DNA from 3 places in the Shewanella sp. SM95 genome. Region 1 is predicted to be linked to each of the others. Evidence: predicted binding sites of a transcription regulator. Region 1 holds the regulator's gene; each other region holds the start of a gene.
What was found. The regulator MetJ, encoded in region 1, represses methionine synthesis genes. The targets are predictions, from matches to a motif close to TAGACGTCTAGACGTCTA.
Positions count from the first base shown of each region.

Region 2: the regulator MetJ is predicted to act here: its motif matches at 2,895-2,912, upstream of msrA (peptide-methionine (S)-S-oxide reductase MsrA).
Region 3: the regulator MetJ is predicted to act here: its motif matches at 2,582-2,599, upstream of serA (phosphoglycerate dehydrogenase).

Region 1 is NZ_JAKKSE010000007.1:111,744-117,582, forward strand. It holds partial or broken gene phsA (thiosulfate reductase PhsA) at 1-183, shown strand, start outside; gene L5M29_RS10325 (4Fe-4S dicluster domain-containing protein) at 196-762, shown strand; gene nrfD (NrfD/PsrC family molybdoenzyme membrane anchor subunit) at 765-1,712, shown strand; gene L5M29_RS10335 (sulfite exporter TauE/SafE family protein) at 1,819-2,562, opposite strand; gene metJ (met regulon transcriptional regulator MetJ) at 2,697-3,011, opposite strand; gene metB (cystathionine gamma-synthase) at 3,224-4,387, shown strand; gene L5M29_RS10350 (bifunctional aspartate kinase/homoserine dehydrogenase II) at 4,399-5,839, shown strand, end outside.
Region 2 is NZ_JAKKSE010000002.1:139,338-145,176, reverse strand. It holds gene seqA (replication initiation negative regulator SeqA) at 22-564, shown strand; gene pgm (phosphoglucomutase (alpha-D-glucose-1,6-bisphosphate-dependent)) at 638-2,290, shown strand; gene msrA (peptide-methionine (S)-S-oxide reductase MsrA) at 2,403-2,882, opposite strand; gene astE (succinylglutamate desuccinylase) at 3,213-4,247, shown strand; gene L5M29_RS03440 (thiamine pyrophosphate-dependent dehydrogenase E1 component subunit alpha) at 4,410-5,588, shown strand; gene L5M29_RS03435 (alpha-ketoacid dehydrogenase subunit beta) at 5,592-5,839, shown strand, end outside.
Region 3 is NZ_JAKKSE010000012.1:141,208-147,046, forward strand. It holds gene L5M29_RS14220 (curlin) at 1-699, shown strand, start outside; gene L5M29_RS14225 (helix-turn-helix transcriptional regulator) at 865-1,530, opposite strand; gene L5M29_RS14230 (DUF2238 domain-containing protein) at 1,925-2,533, opposite strand; gene serA (phosphoglycerate dehydrogenase) at 2,688-3,917, shown strand; gene ygfZ (tRNA-modifying protein YgfZ) at 4,072-5,034, shown strand; gene L5M29_RS14245 (two-component system response regulator) at 5,123-5,839, opposite strand, start outside.

The DNA.
Region 1 (5,839 bases):
TTAGTCACGCCGGGTATTCGCCAAGATACTGTGTTTGCTTACATGGGCTTTGGTTCTAAAAACAAAGAGTTGGTCAGAGCAACGGGCAAAGGTATCCACTGCGGTAACTTACTGCCGCACGTTACTGCTCCTGTGTGTGGCATGACAGTGCACACCACGGGCGTCACGCTGGCAAAGCGCTAATCGGAGGCTTAAATGAATAAACGATATGTAATGGTGCACGACGAGAATAAGTGCATCGGCTGCCAAGCTTGTAACGTGGCGTGTCGCAGTGAAAATGGCGTACCCGAAGGCGTAACTCGTCTGCAAGTGCGTGTGGAAGGCCCCTTTGGTGAGATGCCCAATCTGCATTTCAAATATCACAGGGTATCTTGCCAGCAATGTGAAGATGCACCCTGCGTTAAGGTGTGCCCAACAGGCGCGGCCTATGTGGGTGAAGACGGCATTATCTCTATCCATACCGAGAAGTGTGTCGGCTGTATGTACTGTGTGGCAGCGTGCCCTTATAAAGTGCGCTTTATGAACCCAGAAACCAAGGCGGCGGATAAGTGTAACTTCTGTAAAGACAGTCGTTTAGCACGGGGCGAAGAGCCAGCGTGTGTGACAGTGTGTCCAACCGATGCCTTAGTGTTTGGTGATGCCAATGATCCAAGCAGTGAAGTGGCCATCATGCTCAACACTAAAATCACTTACCAAGATAAAACCCATTTGGGCACAAAACCTAGGGTATATCGCGTTCCTACCAAAAGAGGGGGGATTTGATTATGAACAATACTTGGGGCGACATGGCGCAATATGATCCTGTCACTTGGCACTGGGTCATCGCCGTTTACCTGTTTATGGCGGGGTTATCCGCGGGCAGTTTATTGATTGGCATTGGTTTACGCTGGGCGAATAAGGAACTCAGCGCGGGAGCTGAAAGCAGCATTCTTAAGGCGGCAGCCATTATTGGGCCTGTAGCAATTAGCTTAGGTCTAGCTTGCTTAGTGTTTGACTTAACCAAACCATTCCACTTCTGGTTGATCTTAATTCACTATAACTTCCAGTCTGTGATGGCAATCGGGGTACTGGCGCTGCTGGCGTATTCTCCCTTAGCTTTTGCGTACGCCATTATTGTGCTGCGGGATGACTTACCAAAATGGGGTTTGGGTTTCCTAACACCTATCGCTAAGTTACTTATGCCATTTCGAAAGCTGATTGAAGTATTGTTGTTTGTCCTCGCCATTGGCGTAGGGGCTTACACTGGCTTCTTAATTTCGGCGATGAATGCCTATCCTATGCTCAACACTGCGGTACTGCCTGCGCTGTTTTTAGTGTCAGGTCTATCGGCGGGCGCTGCGGCAAATGCGGTACTGGCGTTGCTGATGTTTAAGACGGACAGCCACGACAAAACCTTAGTGAAGATGCACGGTTTAGAATTGCCTGTGATGGCGATTGAAATCCTGTTCCTGTTCATGTTGTTCTGCGCCTTGTACTTCAAGGGCGGCGCGGCGGCTGCGGCCTTAGCATCGTTAACGTCTGGGCTATGGGCAAGCGTGTTCTGGATAGGCGTTGTCGGTATTGGCTTTGGTATTCCATTGCTGTTTATGCTGCTACCCGCCGCGACTCGCCACACTAAGGGCGCGATGATCATGGTGGCTTGTGCGAGCTTAACGGGCGTACTCGCCTTAAGACACTTTATTGTGTACGCAGGGCAAAGCTATTTAAGCTGAGTGTAAGCTGGCTTTACATATTGATAGATAAAGAAAAAGCACTGGCAATGTCAGTGCTTTTTTATTGTTTGAATCTTCAGATGATTTGCCATTACAAGCGGGACGCTTATTGGGGTAATAACTCGATAACCGACTTCATCGTTAGCACTAAGGCGCTGATACTGCACAGGACTAACGTCGCCATCTTTGTCTTCTCTTTATCGACACGGCCCACTAATCGTCCTGCGACTAAGTAACCTAAAATCACTGAGGGGAGCAGCATCAACGACAGCCACAGATGTTTTAATTCTAATAAGCCAGTGATCGCTAAAATGATCAGTGCAATCATGGAGCTAAAAATGAAAAAGGCCGACAGGGCAGCGCGAAACTGCGAGGCATCTTTGCCTGCCAACAAAATCGCCATCGGCGGGCCACCAATCGCGGCGATATTGCCGAAGATCCCTGAAACCACGCCCGCACCGAAGAGGGTTTTCTTATTCACTGGCAGGCTGAATTTATACAGGCTGAGGATCACTGCGACAGTCACAATGGCGGCGATGGATAAACCGAGTATGGGTTGAGGCGCAAACAGCAACAGGCTCGCGCCGATAAAACCGCCGGGCACGCGGCCTATGAGCGCATATTGCAAGCCATTGAATTCTAAGTGACCGCGTTCACGCACTAAGGTCAGCAGGGCGATGGAGAAACCCATAGCAATAACAGGCGCAGGTACAAGTTGTGGATCGACGATATACAGCAAAGGACTGGCGACAACCGCAAGCCCAAACCCAATAAGACTTTGGGTTAATGCGCCCAGAAACACGACCAGCGAGGCTAAGGCGAGTGTCTGTGGATCTATCATAGAAAACATAGGATTTCCTATATCCCAAACCAACTCAAGATGGTGAAATTTAAAGTTTGAAGTCGCTTGGGTATAAACAAAAAGGGATCGTTAACGATCCCTATTGATGAGCACTGTGATATGACTTTGAAAGCGACGAGTCGCTATTCCATGTCTTCCCACTCTATTCCCATTTGATCCATCAACAACTTGGCTTCGGCGGGAATGCTGTCTGGGTTATCTTTTGACAGATCTTCATCGTTGGGCAATGGCTGGCCAGTGTAGGCGTGCAAAAATGCCTCACACAACAGCTCGCTGTTGGTGGCGTGACGCAAATTATTGACCTGACGACGAGTACGTTCGTCCGTGAGGACCTTAAGCACTTTGAGCGGAATAGACACAGTAATTTTTTTTACTTGTTCATTCTTCTTGCCATGTTCAGCATAGGGGCTGATGTATTCCCCATTCCATTCAGTCATTGACTCACCTGTTATAACGCTAAATTCGGGGCAGATTTTAAACCCTTACAAAGAACAGTCAAATTATTGCTACTATTTCTTTGTGATTGCAAACAGATTTCTTTATGTTCAGACGTCTAAACGTCTTCACGCCTATTGACGATGGCGTTGGGCTTAGGTACATTTAGACGTCCAGACATCTCTATCAGTCTACCGAATTTAGGAGTCCACCCATGGCAGAGCGTCAATTAGCCACACTGGCTGTGCGTCAGGGTATCGAAAGCGATACTCAATATGGCGCAGTTGTGCCACCGATTTATTTGTCGACTAATTACGCCTTCGATGGTCATAAAAATCCCCGCGAATTCGATTACAGTCGTTCAGGCAACCCAACGCGCTGCATTTTAGGCGAAGCATTAGCGCAATTAGAAAAGGGTGCCACTGGCATAGTGACCTGCACTGGCATGGCGGCCATCACCTTAGTGACGACTTTGCTCGGCCCCGATGACCTATTGGTTGTGCCCCATGATTGCTATGGCGGTTCCTACCGTTTATTTACCAACTTGGCGAAGAAAGGCCAGTTTAAGCTCATTGTGGTCGACCAAACCGACAGCCAAGCGTTAGCCGCCGCCATTGCCCAGAATCCTAAGATGGTGTGGCTCGAAACCCCATCGAACCCGTTATTGCGTGTGGTAGATATCGAAGCCATTGCTAAGGTGAGCCATGAGGTCGGCGCGCTGGTGGTGGTCGATAACACCTTTTTATCGCCGATATTGCAACAACCCCTATTGTTAGGCGCGGATATCGTTATCCACTCCACCACTAAATATATCAATGGTCACAGCGATGTAGTCGGCGGCGCAGTGGTCGCCAAAGACGCGCAAATCGGCGAAAGCTTACATTGGTGGTCGAACACTCTAGGCTTAACGGGGTCAGCCTTTGACAGTTATCTGACCCTGCGAGGCCTGCGTACCTTAGCTGTGCGTATTCGCGAGCATCAAACCAATGCCCAGCGTATTATTGAGGTATTAACGCAAAGCCCTGTGGTGAGTAAAGTCTATTACCCAGGGCTTGCGGATCACCCAGGTCACGCCATTGCGGCCAAGCAACAACAGGGCTTTGGCGCTATGCTGAGCTTTGAGCTCAAAGGCGGCGAGGCCGAAGTGGTGGCCTTTTTAGGTGCACTCAGCTTATTTAGCGTGGCGGAAAGTTTAGGTGGCGTCGAAAGTTTAGTGGCAGTGCCCGCCACTATGACCCACAGAGCCATGGAGCCGCAGGCGCGCTTCGAGGCTGGTATTAAGGACACCCTATTGCGTCTATCGGTGGGTATTGAAGATGCCGCCGATTTAGTTGCAGATATTCAAGCAGGATTAGCCGCCGTTGCGGCTTGTCAGTAGAGGAATAATAGATGGCACGTTGTCACTTACATAAATTTGGTGGCTCCAGTTTAGCGGATGCCGATTGTTATCGCCGAGTCGCCCATATCCTGTTAACCCACGGTCATAGTGATGATCTTGTGGTGGTCTCTGCGGCGGGTAAAAGCACGAATTTCCTGTATAAATTATTAGCGCTGCGTGATGCGGGTCAGCTATGGCAAGAAGAGTTACAAGTGCTGATCAGCTACCAACAGGGGTTGATTGAGCAGTTGTTGTCGAATGAACAAGCCCGCGATCTGCGTGAGCGTTTGGCCACGGATAAAGCGCAGCTCATCAGCTTATTGTCCTTAGATACCCGCAACGATTACCAAATTAACCATGTGGTAAGCTTTGGCGAACGTTGGTCGGCACGCCTGATGGCGGCGCTGCTGCGTGAATCGGGCGTGGCGGCAAGCCATGTGGATGCCTGTTCAATTTTAGTGGCCGATGAAGCCGCTGTGCCGCAAATTCGGGTACAAGAATCCCGCGCTAAAGTACAAGCCCTATTAGCCGCCCACCCAAATGAACGGCTGGTGATCACCGGCTTTATCTGCGCTAACGAGCGTGGCGATACCTTGTTACTTGGTCGTAATGGTTCAGATTTTAGCGCCAGCCTGATTGCGAGTCTCGCTGATATCGAGCGCGTGACCATTTGGACCGATGTGGAAGGGGTGTTCAACGCCGATCCTAATAAAATCAACGATGCCAAGTTACTGAAAAGCATGTCACTTGCCGAAGCCGATCGCCTAGCGCGTTTAGGCTCGCCAGTATTGCATTCGCGCACTTTGCAGCCGTTATTCAATACCGAAGTGAGCTTAGCGGTGCGTTCAAGTTATGCGTCCCACACCGACTTTACCTTAATCGCGCCCCACAGTTCGTCGGCGAGCGCGCCTGTGGTGACTAATCTCAATGCTGTTGTCCTGTTCGGCTTTAAACTCACGGGTGAGTTAACCCGTTTATTAGATTTATTGATCGCCGCGGGTTTAACGCCATTGGCCCATTGGACCTCTGCCCATCAAAGGGTTGAACTTGCCTATACCGCTGAGAATCAAAAACAAGTTCAAAGATTACTCGATGCCGAGGCAGGAGCATTAGGGATCAGCGAGCAGCAGATCAATACAGATTTTGGTTTAGTCGCATTAGTGAGTGCCGACGCCGAACATTATCGTCGCAGCTTTGCCCGTTTACTGAGCCGTGATGCTAAACCTTTGTTCAGTGGCGATTTAAGTTTAGTGACGTTAGTGCCCCAGTCACAGGTGAATCTGTTAACCCAAAAAGTCCATCGTCGCTGCGCTGGCCCGCGTAAACGCATTGGTGTCCTGCTGCTCGGTGTGGGTAATATCGGTGAGGCTTGGATCGATCTGTTTAAGTCGGTTTCACCATCATTGGACCATGAACTCGAAGCCAGTGTTGAGTTAGTCGGTTTAGTCAGTT
Region 2 (5,839 bases), on a different contig from region 1:
TAACAAAGGATAATTAAGGTTATGAAATATATCGAAGTAGATGAAGAGCTCTATCGTCATATTGCCAGCAAAACAGAACGTATTGGTGAGAGCGCCTCTGACATTCTTCGTCGATTACTCGGCCTGTCCGTCGATGCGGTCGAACAACCCCAGCCTTTGGCGATTAGCCAACCGAGCCTTGAAGCTGAACCTATTCAGCCCGTCGCGGCGCAAACAGTGCCAGCAGTGAATGATTTTAGTCGCTTAGTCGATGAACATCAGTTATCGCAGCAAAAAGGCGCAGTAGGGCGTTTTCTGTTTTTGCTCGAAAGTTTGTATCAATTAGCCCCAGAGCAATTCTCACAAATTCTGCAGATCCAAGGGCGCGATCGTTTGTATTTTGCTCGCTCTAAGGAGCAACTGCTCGAAGCGAGTGCTTCGGCTAACCCAAAAGAAATTGGTGCAAGTGGTTTCTGGGTAACGAGTAACAACAATACCGCCAAGAAACGCACTATTTTATCGGAAGTTTTAGTGCAATTTGGTTGTGATGCGACAGTCGCAGCGGGCATCGCCGAGCGCGTTTAATCCGCGGGTGAGCCAAGTTAGTACGACATTTTTCTACTTTTTCTAATTGTAATTGAGTGCAGGAGAGCCATAGGTGGCAATACATCAAAGGGCAGGACAAATCGCTAATCAGACGGATCTGGTCAATATTCCAAAACTGATGAGCCATTATTACAGCATCACGCCAAATATGGATGACGTACAACAACGCGTCACCTTTGGCACTTCTGGGCACAGAGGCTGCGCCTTCAATGGCAGTTTTAACCAACAACACATTTGGGCGATTACCCAAGCTGTGGTGGATTATCGCCAATCGGTGAATATCAATGGGCCGTTGATCCTCGGGATTGACACTCATGCGTTATCCTACGCCGCTTATTTATCGGCCATTGAAGTGCTGGCGGCAAATAAAGTCACAGTGAAAATCCAACAGAACGATGGATTTACGCCAACGCCAGTGGTTTCCCATGGGGTGATTTGCGCCAATCGCGAAGCCAATATTACGGGTGCGGCATTGTCCGATGGTTTGATCATTACGCCTTCCCATAATCCTCCTCAGGACGGTGGCATCAAGTACAATCCACCCCATGGTGGACCGGCCGAAGGTAATATCACGGCTTGGATTGAATCGCGGGCCAATGATTACTTGCGCCAAGCGTTAGCTGGCGTGCAAAAATTAGCGTATGCCAAAGCGCTGGCATCAGGCTATGTTAACGCCATTGATTTGATCACGCCCTATGTGGCTGATTTAGAAAATGTTATCGACATGCAGGCGATTGCCAACGCTAAGCTGCGTATCGGCGTTGACCCGCTCGGTGGTTCAGGGATTTTCTATTGGGCACCGATTGCCGCGCGTTATGGGCTCGATATCACCTTAGTCAATGATAAGGTTGATCCAAGCTTTAGCTTTATGCCGCTGGATAAAGACGGCAAAATCCGCATGGATTGCTCATCTCCCTACGCGATGGCCGGGTTACTCGCCCATAAAGAATCCTTTGATTTATGCCTTGGTAATGATCCCGATTATGACCGTCACGGCATAGTTTGCCCTGGTACGGGTTTGATGGATCCGAATCATTATCTTGCGGTCGCTATTGATTATTTACTGACACACAGACCAGATTGGAGCGATACCTTAGCCATAGGTAAAACCTTAGTATCGAGTGCGCTTATCGATAAAATCTGTGCTTTCCACGGCAAAACGTTACTCGAAGTGCCAGTGGGCTTTAAGTGGTTTGTCGACGGTTTAGCCGAAGCCACAATCGCCTTTGGCGGTGAAGAGAGTGCTGGCGCGGCATTTTTACGCCGTGATGGCTCTACTTGGTGTACGGATAAAGACGGTTTTATTCTAGGGTTACTTGCGGCAGAAATTCTTGCGGTGACAGGTAAAACCCCAGGTCAGCGTCACCAAGAGTTAGTAAAACAATTTGGCCAAAGTTTCTATAAGCGTATCGATAGCCCAATCAGTCTTGAAAACAAAGCCAAGTTTGCTTTGCTCAATGCCGATACCTTAAATGCCACTGTGCTTGCAGGTGAGACAATCGAAAACGTGTTAACCCATGCGCCAGGCAATAATGCGGCGATTGGCGGCATCAAAGTTACCACAGCTAATGGGTGGTTTGCGGCGCGTCCATCGGGCACTGAAGCGTTATTTAAAATCTACGGCGAAAGTTTTATCAGTGAGCAGCATTTGGCTGAGATCATCAAAGATGCGCAGGCATTAATTGATAAGGCGCTAAACGCTTAATGCAGTAGTAGGTTTATAAAGTATCAAAAACAAACGCACTCAGATTTGAGTGCGTTTTTGTTTGTGTCTAATTCAGCTGTGAGTAGTTGATCTCATGCTGATTTGACCGTATTTAGTACTCGATATGACAACTCGGTAAGTTATTCTTATCGATGTAATTTTGATGATATTCCTCAGCAACATGGAACTGTTGCAATGGCACAATTTCAGTGACGATATGGCGTAATCCCCAACGCCCCGAGCGGGCAAAAGCTAATTTTGAGGCTTCTGCGGCCGCTTTTTGCTCTCGGTCGTGGAAGAAAATGGTGCTGCGATATTGAGTGCCAATATCTCCGCCTTGCATGTTCAGACTCGTTGGATTGTGGTTTTTCCAAAATACATCGAGCAAGTCTTCATAACTGACAAGGGCAGGGTCAAATTCCACTTGCACCACTTCGGCATGGCCCGTTTTGCCTTTTTTGACTTCTTCATAGGTTGTCGCCGCATTATTGCCGCCCATATAGCCGCAGGTGGCATTCGATACGCCGTTCACTTGTCTAAAAAAATACTCTACGCCCCAGAAACAGCCGGCACCAAAGGTTGCTAACGCCATAATTAAATCCAATAGAAGTCTAGATGGCTAAGAATTGTGATAAAACTTGAGTGCAAAAGCAAGCCTCAAGCTGGAATATTTATCATGGGAAATTCTTAGGGAATGTCCTAAGAATTTAACAATCAGCTTAGTTGAATGTCATTCCGCTTAAAACTGGGTCCTACGGCAATAAATGTCTGAGAACAGCACTAAAAACATGTGTTAGTATTGAAGCCGTTTTTTAGGTGCGAGTGAGACTAACCGCGGTGAGATAAATGCTTAAGTGGTTATTACTGCCTGTACTTATGCTATTGCGCCAATACTGTTACACATCATTATAAGGAGAATTCTGTGTTACAAGCTCTGTTAGATTCAAAGGATTTTTTAGCGCTCACCTTAGCCCATCCTGAACAGTTCGATGGCGAATTTTCATTTAACTTAGGCGATCATACTCAAGTGGAAGTGTGGGATACCGGTGTTATTGTTTTCGAACCAATACAGAATGAAGGAAAAGATATTGTGCTTTCCTGCGGTGTTCACGGTAACGAGACCGCGCCCATTGAACTCTGCAATAGCTTAATTAAACAACTTCTACAGCAAAAGATCATCGCAAAGCAGCGCACTTTATTTCTCATTGGTAACCCATTAGCGATTAATAACGGCACGCGGATTATTGACGAAAACATGAATCGTCTATTTAGTGGTGAGCATTCCAATCCACCAGGGTTAGTGAACCCTGAGCGAGTACGCGCGAAAAAACTCGAAGCCTATGTCGATCGTTTTTATACTGCGGTTGCCGATGGACGTCAGCGCATCCATTATGATTTGCACACGGCGATGCGCGCCTCGAAGCATGAAAAGTTCGCTATCTATCCCTATCGTCCAGGGCGCGCCTTTAGCGGCGAGCAAATTATGTTTTTAGCCGCAAGCGGCGTCGATACAGTACTTTTCCACCACGAACCGACCACGACCTTCAGCTATTTTTCTTCTGAACGTTACGGCGCTGATGCCTTTACCATTGAGCTTGGTAAAGTGTATCCCATGGGGCAGAACGACATGACGCGTTTTATCGCCACCCATGAAATGTTCATGCGCTTGATCACCGCTAAGCCGTTGGAGCTAGATGCATTTGATGCCGATAAGGTCAACTTGTACCAAGTGTGCCGCGTTATCAATAAACATTTCGATGATTTTGAATTTACCTTCGCAACGGATGTCGAAAACTTCAGATCTTTCCCGAAGGGCTTTGTTTTAGCGCGGGAAGGTGGGCAAGAAATTAAAGTGGAGCACGAGTTTGAGTCTGTCGTGTTCCCTAATGCCAAAGTGCCTATTGGTAATCGCACTGTGATTTGCCTGATTCCTGCCGTGAATGCGGACGTGCGTTAGGCTTGTAAAGCAATATATACATGCGTGGCAGGGATAACTTGTGGTTTGAGCTATGCCAATGGTTGATAGGTAGTTTACGTTAACGTAATGTTCGTCGGGCATATTCGTATAAACAGACGCATCAAAACGCTTTGATGCGTAATGAGATAACAAGAGCACAATATGAGCAAAGCAACACTCAACACTGATACAGTGCACCGTGTCGGCTTCTTGGATAAGGCATCGCTACACATTCCTATCCTTCGAATTCTACAAGCCGACGGCACCACTTATGAAACCGCGGTTTTGCCTGTGATAGATGAAACCTTAGCCACTAAAATTTACGATACCTGTGTATTCACTCGGGTACTTGATGAACGTATGCTTGGTGCCCAGCGCCAAGGACGCATCAGCTTCTACATGACCTGTACGGGTGAAGAAGCGGCGATTGTCGGCAGTGTGGCCGCACTCGATCAAGAAGATGTGATCCTCGCACAATATCGTGAGCATGCGGCGCTGCGTTATCGCGGCTTTACCACTGAACAGTTTATGAATCAGATGTTCAGTAACGAGAAAGATCTTGGTAAAGGTCGCCAAATGCCAATCCATTACGGCAGTGCGGCATTGCATTATCAAACGATTTCGTCACCGTTAGCCACGCAAATCCCGCAGGCGACTGGTGTGGGCTACAGCTTAAAAATGCAAGGTAAGCGCAAAGTCGCGGTTTGCTATTTTGGCGAAGGCGCTGCATCGGAAGGGGATTTTCATGCTGGCCTCAACATGGCCGCGGTACTGAAATGCCCAATGATTTTCTTCTGTCGTAACAATGGCTACGCGATTTCTACCCCCACTGAAGAGCAGTTTGCTGGAAACGGTATTGCCAGCCGCGGTGTGGGTTATGGCATGCACACCATTCGTGTAGACGGCAATGACATGTTGGCCGTGTTAGCGGCAACCCAGCAAGCCCGTGCCTATGCGATTGAGCATAATGCGCCTGTGCTGATTGAAGCCATGACTTACCGTCTCGGCGCGCACTCTTCTTCAGACGATCCCTCAGGTTATCGCTCGAAAGATGAAGAAGCCAAGTGGCAGCAACACGATCCGGTTAAACGCTTCAAATTATGGCTTATCAACAAAGGTTGGTTGGCTGAAGCGGATGATGTGAAACTGCATGAGAAATATCGTGAAGAAGTATTGGCTGCGGTAAAAGTGGCTGAAAAAATTCCTGTGCCTATGCTGGATGAAATTATTGAAGATGTGTACGACAAGCCGACGCCAGTGCTGAAAAAGCAACTCGCCGAGCTTAAAGAACATATCAAGAAATATCCGCAAGCCTATCCAAAAAGTGCAGGGAGACTATAAGCCGTGGCTGAAATGAATATGTTACAGGCCGTCAATGAGGCCTTGTCGATTGCCATGCAAGCCGATGAACGCATGGTGGTTTTTGGTGAAGATGTGGGCCACTTTGGCGGGGTATTTCGCGCCACCTCCGGTCTTCAAGAAAAATTCGGGCGCGATCGCTGCTTTAATACGCCGCTGACAGAGCAAGGTATTGCCGGTTTTGCCAATGGTTTAGCCTCCAATGGCATGACCGCTGTGGCTGAAATTCAATT
Region 3 (5,839 bases), on a different contig from region 1:
AGTGTCGATATTACTCAAAATGGCAGCGGCAACACTATCGGTGATACTTTAGTGGCCGATATCCAAGGTGATGATAACGATATTACTATCACTCAAAAAGGCGATGTCAACGGTGCGGAGTTCCAAGTATGGGGCGATAGCAACGACGTTGACTTGAAACAAAAAGGCGATGCGAACTTCGCGACCTTTGGTGCATACGGTGCAGATAATGACTTCGATTTATCTTCTAAAGGCGATAACAACGAAATCATTGCCTTCGCTGATGGTGAAGATAACAGCATTGAAGTCAGCCAAGAAGGCGATGAGAACTTTGCTTATGTAGATGCCGTGGGTAGCGATAACGAAGTTGATGTTGAGCAAGATGGCGCTGAGAACGAAACATTGATTTCTGTTACTGGCAACAACAATGCCGATGTCAGCGCACTTCAAAGTGGCGATCTTAACGTTATTGACCTGATTATTGAAGGTGATGAAAACACCGCGCAAATTACTCAATCAGGTAAAGGTAACTGGGTAGGCGGCGATAGCGACACTTCATTTGCTTCAAATTCATTTGGCGTTAGCGGTGACAATAACAGCCTGTCAATCACTCAAACGGGTAATGACAACTTAGTGTTAGGTTCTCAAGCAGGCACTAACAACAGCATCAACGTGAACCAATCAGGCAATATGAACGTTGCCACTGTAGTGCAATACTAATCAATACTGTTAAACCACCACAGCTAAACTCTTTGGTGGTTTATAAAATGGGTGTTAAACAAAAAGCGGGAATGTTTAAATAAACATTCCCGCTTTTCTATGTTGATATGCCAGCAATCATTAACCACTCACAGCGAAAAGCTAACGACCAATATCTTTAACTGACTAACTGCACAGCTCAAAGTGAGTTTGATAGGTTTGCGCCCAACGTAAAAGCTCAACCCGATTACGAGACTGGGTCTTGCGGAAAATAGAAGAAATATGCGCCTTCACTGTATGTTCGCTGATACATAACCTATGAGCGATTTCTTTATTCCTCGCACCACTCGATACGAATTGAATGATAGTGCGTTCACGGGATGTCAGCATCTGCAGCATAGCCACAGTATCAGAGGGCATTTCATTATTACCTTCTAACTTTTGTACGACACGGCGGAACATTTTGCTTAGCAAAGTTCTATCGTACCAAAGTTCCTCTGCCACCATTTTACGTAAACCCGTTAACATCAGATCCATACGTTGATCGGCAAATAAAATACCTCGAATGCCGAGTAACATTGCAGATTCTTGGTCTAAGGAGTCTCGCTCAACTTGATACAGCGCCACAGGAAAATGTGACACTAATCGCGAAGCTAACAGAGGTATCCCTTTGTTATCTAATGCTGAACCTTTTTGGGTGATCAGATAAAAACTACGGCGACTCTTGTCTAAATCCAGTTCAGCCGCATGCTTTACTATTCGCGTTTTCAAACCTATGGATTCAGCGAGTAACGCTAAATGACATGGCGCGGCCATTTGGTGTAAAAAAACCAATTCATTAATTGTGCTCAATGACTCTCCTCCCTGAAAAGTATTCTCTATTGCAAAATGGTATGTTTGACTCGTCTTTTTAGTTAGATTTTTCAACATTCCATTAACCTAGTTAATTCTGACTAGTTAACGATTGAAAAACATCACCCAAATGTACTATTCCCTGTTTAATGCTAGTAGGTTCGACTAACTCACCACAATAAAATGGAATAACAGTCAAAAATACCGTTTTACTTGGCCAACGCCCAGCACCTAATACTTTCCAACTATGACGTTATCAATCCAAAGTTGCAACACAAAGAAAACACAATAACAACACTAAAGTATGACAACTCAATGTCATCACACTCACACCATATATTTCAGGGAAGAAAGTCTTACAACTCAAACAGAGAGCATCACCCACTTTTAGCCGCTAAATCCTCTGCTTGAGTCTCGCGATTTGTTTATCTTGAAAACGAGACAGTAAAGCTAACGCGACAATTGCGCCAATGAGGGCAAGAAACATGTCGGATTGGGTATCCCATACATAGCCTTGAGTCCCTAAAAAGGCTTCAGCCCCTTCGCCGGTTGCCACGGCAACCCACCATTCGATCAGTTCATAAAACGCCGAAAATGCGAGCACAAAACAAGTAGCAAGAAACGCGCACCAAGCCCCAGGTTTGACAGCTTGATTACGCAACATAATTTCACGGGCGAGCATGGCTGGGATAAAACCTTGCGCAAAATGACCCACTTTATCGTAATTATTACGTTCTGAACCCATCCAATCCGCAATCGTGTCGAATAACGGCACTTCAGCGTAAGTATAATGAGCACCTACAAACAACACACAGCAGTGTATTAAGACGAGAAAATACACTAGAGGTGTTAGTGGAAAACGTTTGCGAGTAAAGAATAAAATCGGTACAGCAATCAATGCAGGTAAGGCTTCGAGCCACCATGTGAAAGGATCTGCGGGTTTTATCGCCGACCACACCAAAACTGAGAGGTAAATACCGCACCATGCGATTTTGTTATTCAATGTTTCTTCCTCTTATGCGATATTGTTCTAAATTTAGAATATTAACTTTAGCCATCTAGCCCTCCACACTGAGCAAAAAAAGTGCTATTTTGGTGGGTGAAGGTTGTGAGCATATCATAAGAAACATTTCTATTAATTAGAGGGTACCCATATCATGGCGAAACATTCGCTGGACAAGGATAAGATCAAGATCCTGCTGTTGGAAGGCGTCCACCAATCTGCGGTCGATGTATTTGAACGTGCGGGATACACCAATATCGAATACCACAAAGCTTCCTTAAGCGATGAAGCCTTACTTGAGTCCATTAAAGATGCGCATTTTGTGGGACTTCGTTCGCGTACCCAATTAACTGCAGAGGTGCTGAAACGTGCCGAGAAGTTAATCGCGATAGGATGTTTCTGTATTGGAACCAACCAAGTTGACCTTGCCACCGCCGAATCCCTTGGTATCCCAGTATTTAACGCTCCCTTCTCAAACACTCGCAGTGTTGCAGAACTCGTGATTGGCGAAATCATTATGTTGATGCGGGGTATCCCTGAACGCAACGCTATCGCTCACCGTGGCGGCTGGATGAAAACCGCAGCGGGCAGCTATGAAGTGCGTGGTAAAACCTTAGGTGTAATTGGTTACGGCCATATTGGTACTCAACTTGGCATTCTGGCGGAAACCTTAGGTATGCGCGTCGTGTTCTTCGATATCGAAGACAAACTGCCACTAGGTAACGCACAACAAGTCCATTCGTTGGAACTCCTATTAGCACAAGCTGATGTAGTAAGCTTACATGTCCCTGAAACTCCACAAACAAAAGACATGATAGGCGCTGCCGAGTTTGCAGCAATGAAAAAGGGCAGCATCTTTATCAACGCATCACGCGGTACTGTAGTCGATATTGAAGCTTTAACCGTTGCGTTAAAAGAACGTCACCTCGCAGGTGCAGCAATCGATGTATTCCCCGTTGAACCACAATCGAATGACGATGAATTTATCAGTCCTCTACGCGGTTTAGACAATGTTCTACTCACGCCGCATGTGGGCGGTAGCACGGCCGAAGCCCAAGAAAACATTGGTATCGAAGTCGCGGGTAAGCTCGCTAAATACTCAGACAACGGCTCAACCGTTTCTGCGGTTAACTTCCCTGAAGTGTCATTACCAACGCATAAAGGCACCTCGCGCTTGCTGCATATTCACCAAAACCGTCCGGGCGTGTTGATCAAGATCAACCAAGCCTTCTCGGAAAAAGGCATCAACATCGCCGCCCAATATTTGCAGACCACCGCAGAAATTGGTTATGTCGTGATGGAAGTAGACACAACTCAAGCGGAAGAAGCCTTAGTTGAACTCAAAGCCATTGAAGGTACATTGCGTACTCGCGTGCTGTTTTAAACTTTAAACTCCACTCGCTTTAAGCCTATCGACTAAAGCACACATATTAAGGCGCACAGATCATTCACAGATATGTGCGCCTTATGCTTTTGAGCCAACTGGAATTCCGTTACAATCTAGCCTCTCACATCGTCTTCATTTTCAGGATCTCGCTATGACTATTTCAGTTTCTACGCCCCATTGGGATCTGGACGCTACCTTGCCTCCACTTATGCTTGCCAACTTATCTCATTTGGGCCTCATCAAAGTCGTTGGAGAACAAGGCCGCAGTTTTATCCATGGCCAAGTGACCACAGACATCAGCTCATTGGCCACAGATCAATGGCGCTGGGGCGCGCATTGCGATCCTAAAGGTAAAATGCTGGCCAGTTTCAGAACCTTTGCCATTCAAGATGCACTCTTTATGTTGATGCCAAAGGATGCCATCGAAGTCGATTTACCCCAGTTACAAAAATATGCCGTTTTTAGTAAAGCCACCCTAAGCAATGCATCCGCTGAGTGGACTCTGCTCGGGGTTGCCGGTGAACAGGCAAGCCAATTCGTGAACAAACATTTTGGTGACATTCAGCAAGAGCTCACACTCATTGAAAATGGTGCGATTTTAAAAGACGCTGAACGTTTTATTTTAGTATTAACACCAGATGCTGCGGCAGCTTTAGTTGCGCAATCGGAACTGAGTGTATTTGACGCCAGTGCATGGCAAGCGTTAGAGATTGCAGCAGGTTACCCCAACCTTGCCGCCAGCCATGCCAGCCAGTACGTACCGCAGATGTGTAATCTACAAGCGGTTAACGGTATCAGCTTCAACAAGGGCTGCTACATGGGACAAGAAACCATAGCGCGAATGAAATATCGCGGTGGTAATAAACGCGCCCTGTATATTTTGCACGGCCACACTAGTCTTCAAATCACCCTAGCATCAGGCCTTGAAATCGCGATGGAAGACAGTTTTCGCCGTGGCGGTCAAATCATTGAGTTTGTACAGCGCGGCAACCAAGTCTTGTTAACCGCCGTACTTCCTAATGACACGGCTAATGATACTCAGCTACGTTTTGCCGACGATGAACAATCACATTTAACGATCCAAGCCCTGCCCTACTCATTAGATGAAGCGTAATGCTTTGATTTAATATGATTAGTATAAAATATTGAAGCAGAATAAAGGCGCCAATGGCGCCTTTACCTTAGTCAATGCACTTCGAGCATCAATTTTCTAAATAAGTATCTCGAATGGCAATTGCTTCTGGCAGGATTTGCTTGAACTCCTCCACCAGCTTAGGATCGAAATGTTTTCCCGCTTGATTTTCAAATAACTCCATAGTTGCTTCAATCGTCCAAGCCTGCTTGTAAGGCCGTTGCGAAGTCAGCGCATCGAACACATCCGCAATCGCGGTGATACGCCCTTCAAGGGGGATTTCTTCGCCTACCAAGCCATTAGGGTAACCTGAACCATCCCACTTCTCATGGTGAGTTAAGGCGATACGACGGGCCATTTGCAATAACGGATCGCTATGTTCACCAATAATTTCTGCACCTATGGCGGCGTGCTGCTGCATAATTTCCCATTCCTGCGCATCAAGTTTCCCAGGCTTTTTCAGCACAGCATCGGGCGTACCGATTTTACCAATATCGTGCATAGGCGCCGCGTTAAAAATCAAGTCACAAAAGGTTGTCGGTAAGCCGAGCTTTATCGCTAATATGCGGGCGTAATGGCTCATACGCACAACATGTAGACCCGTCTCGTTGTCCTTGTATTCAGCGGCACGGCCAAGACGACGGATAATCTCGAAACGGGTTTCTTCTAATTCGTGAGTACGAACTTTAACTTGTTGTTCGAGTAGACGTTTTTGATCATAAAGCGCAAGATGTGTTTTAACCCGCGCTTTAACGACAGGCGCGCTGACAGGCTTAGTAATGTAATC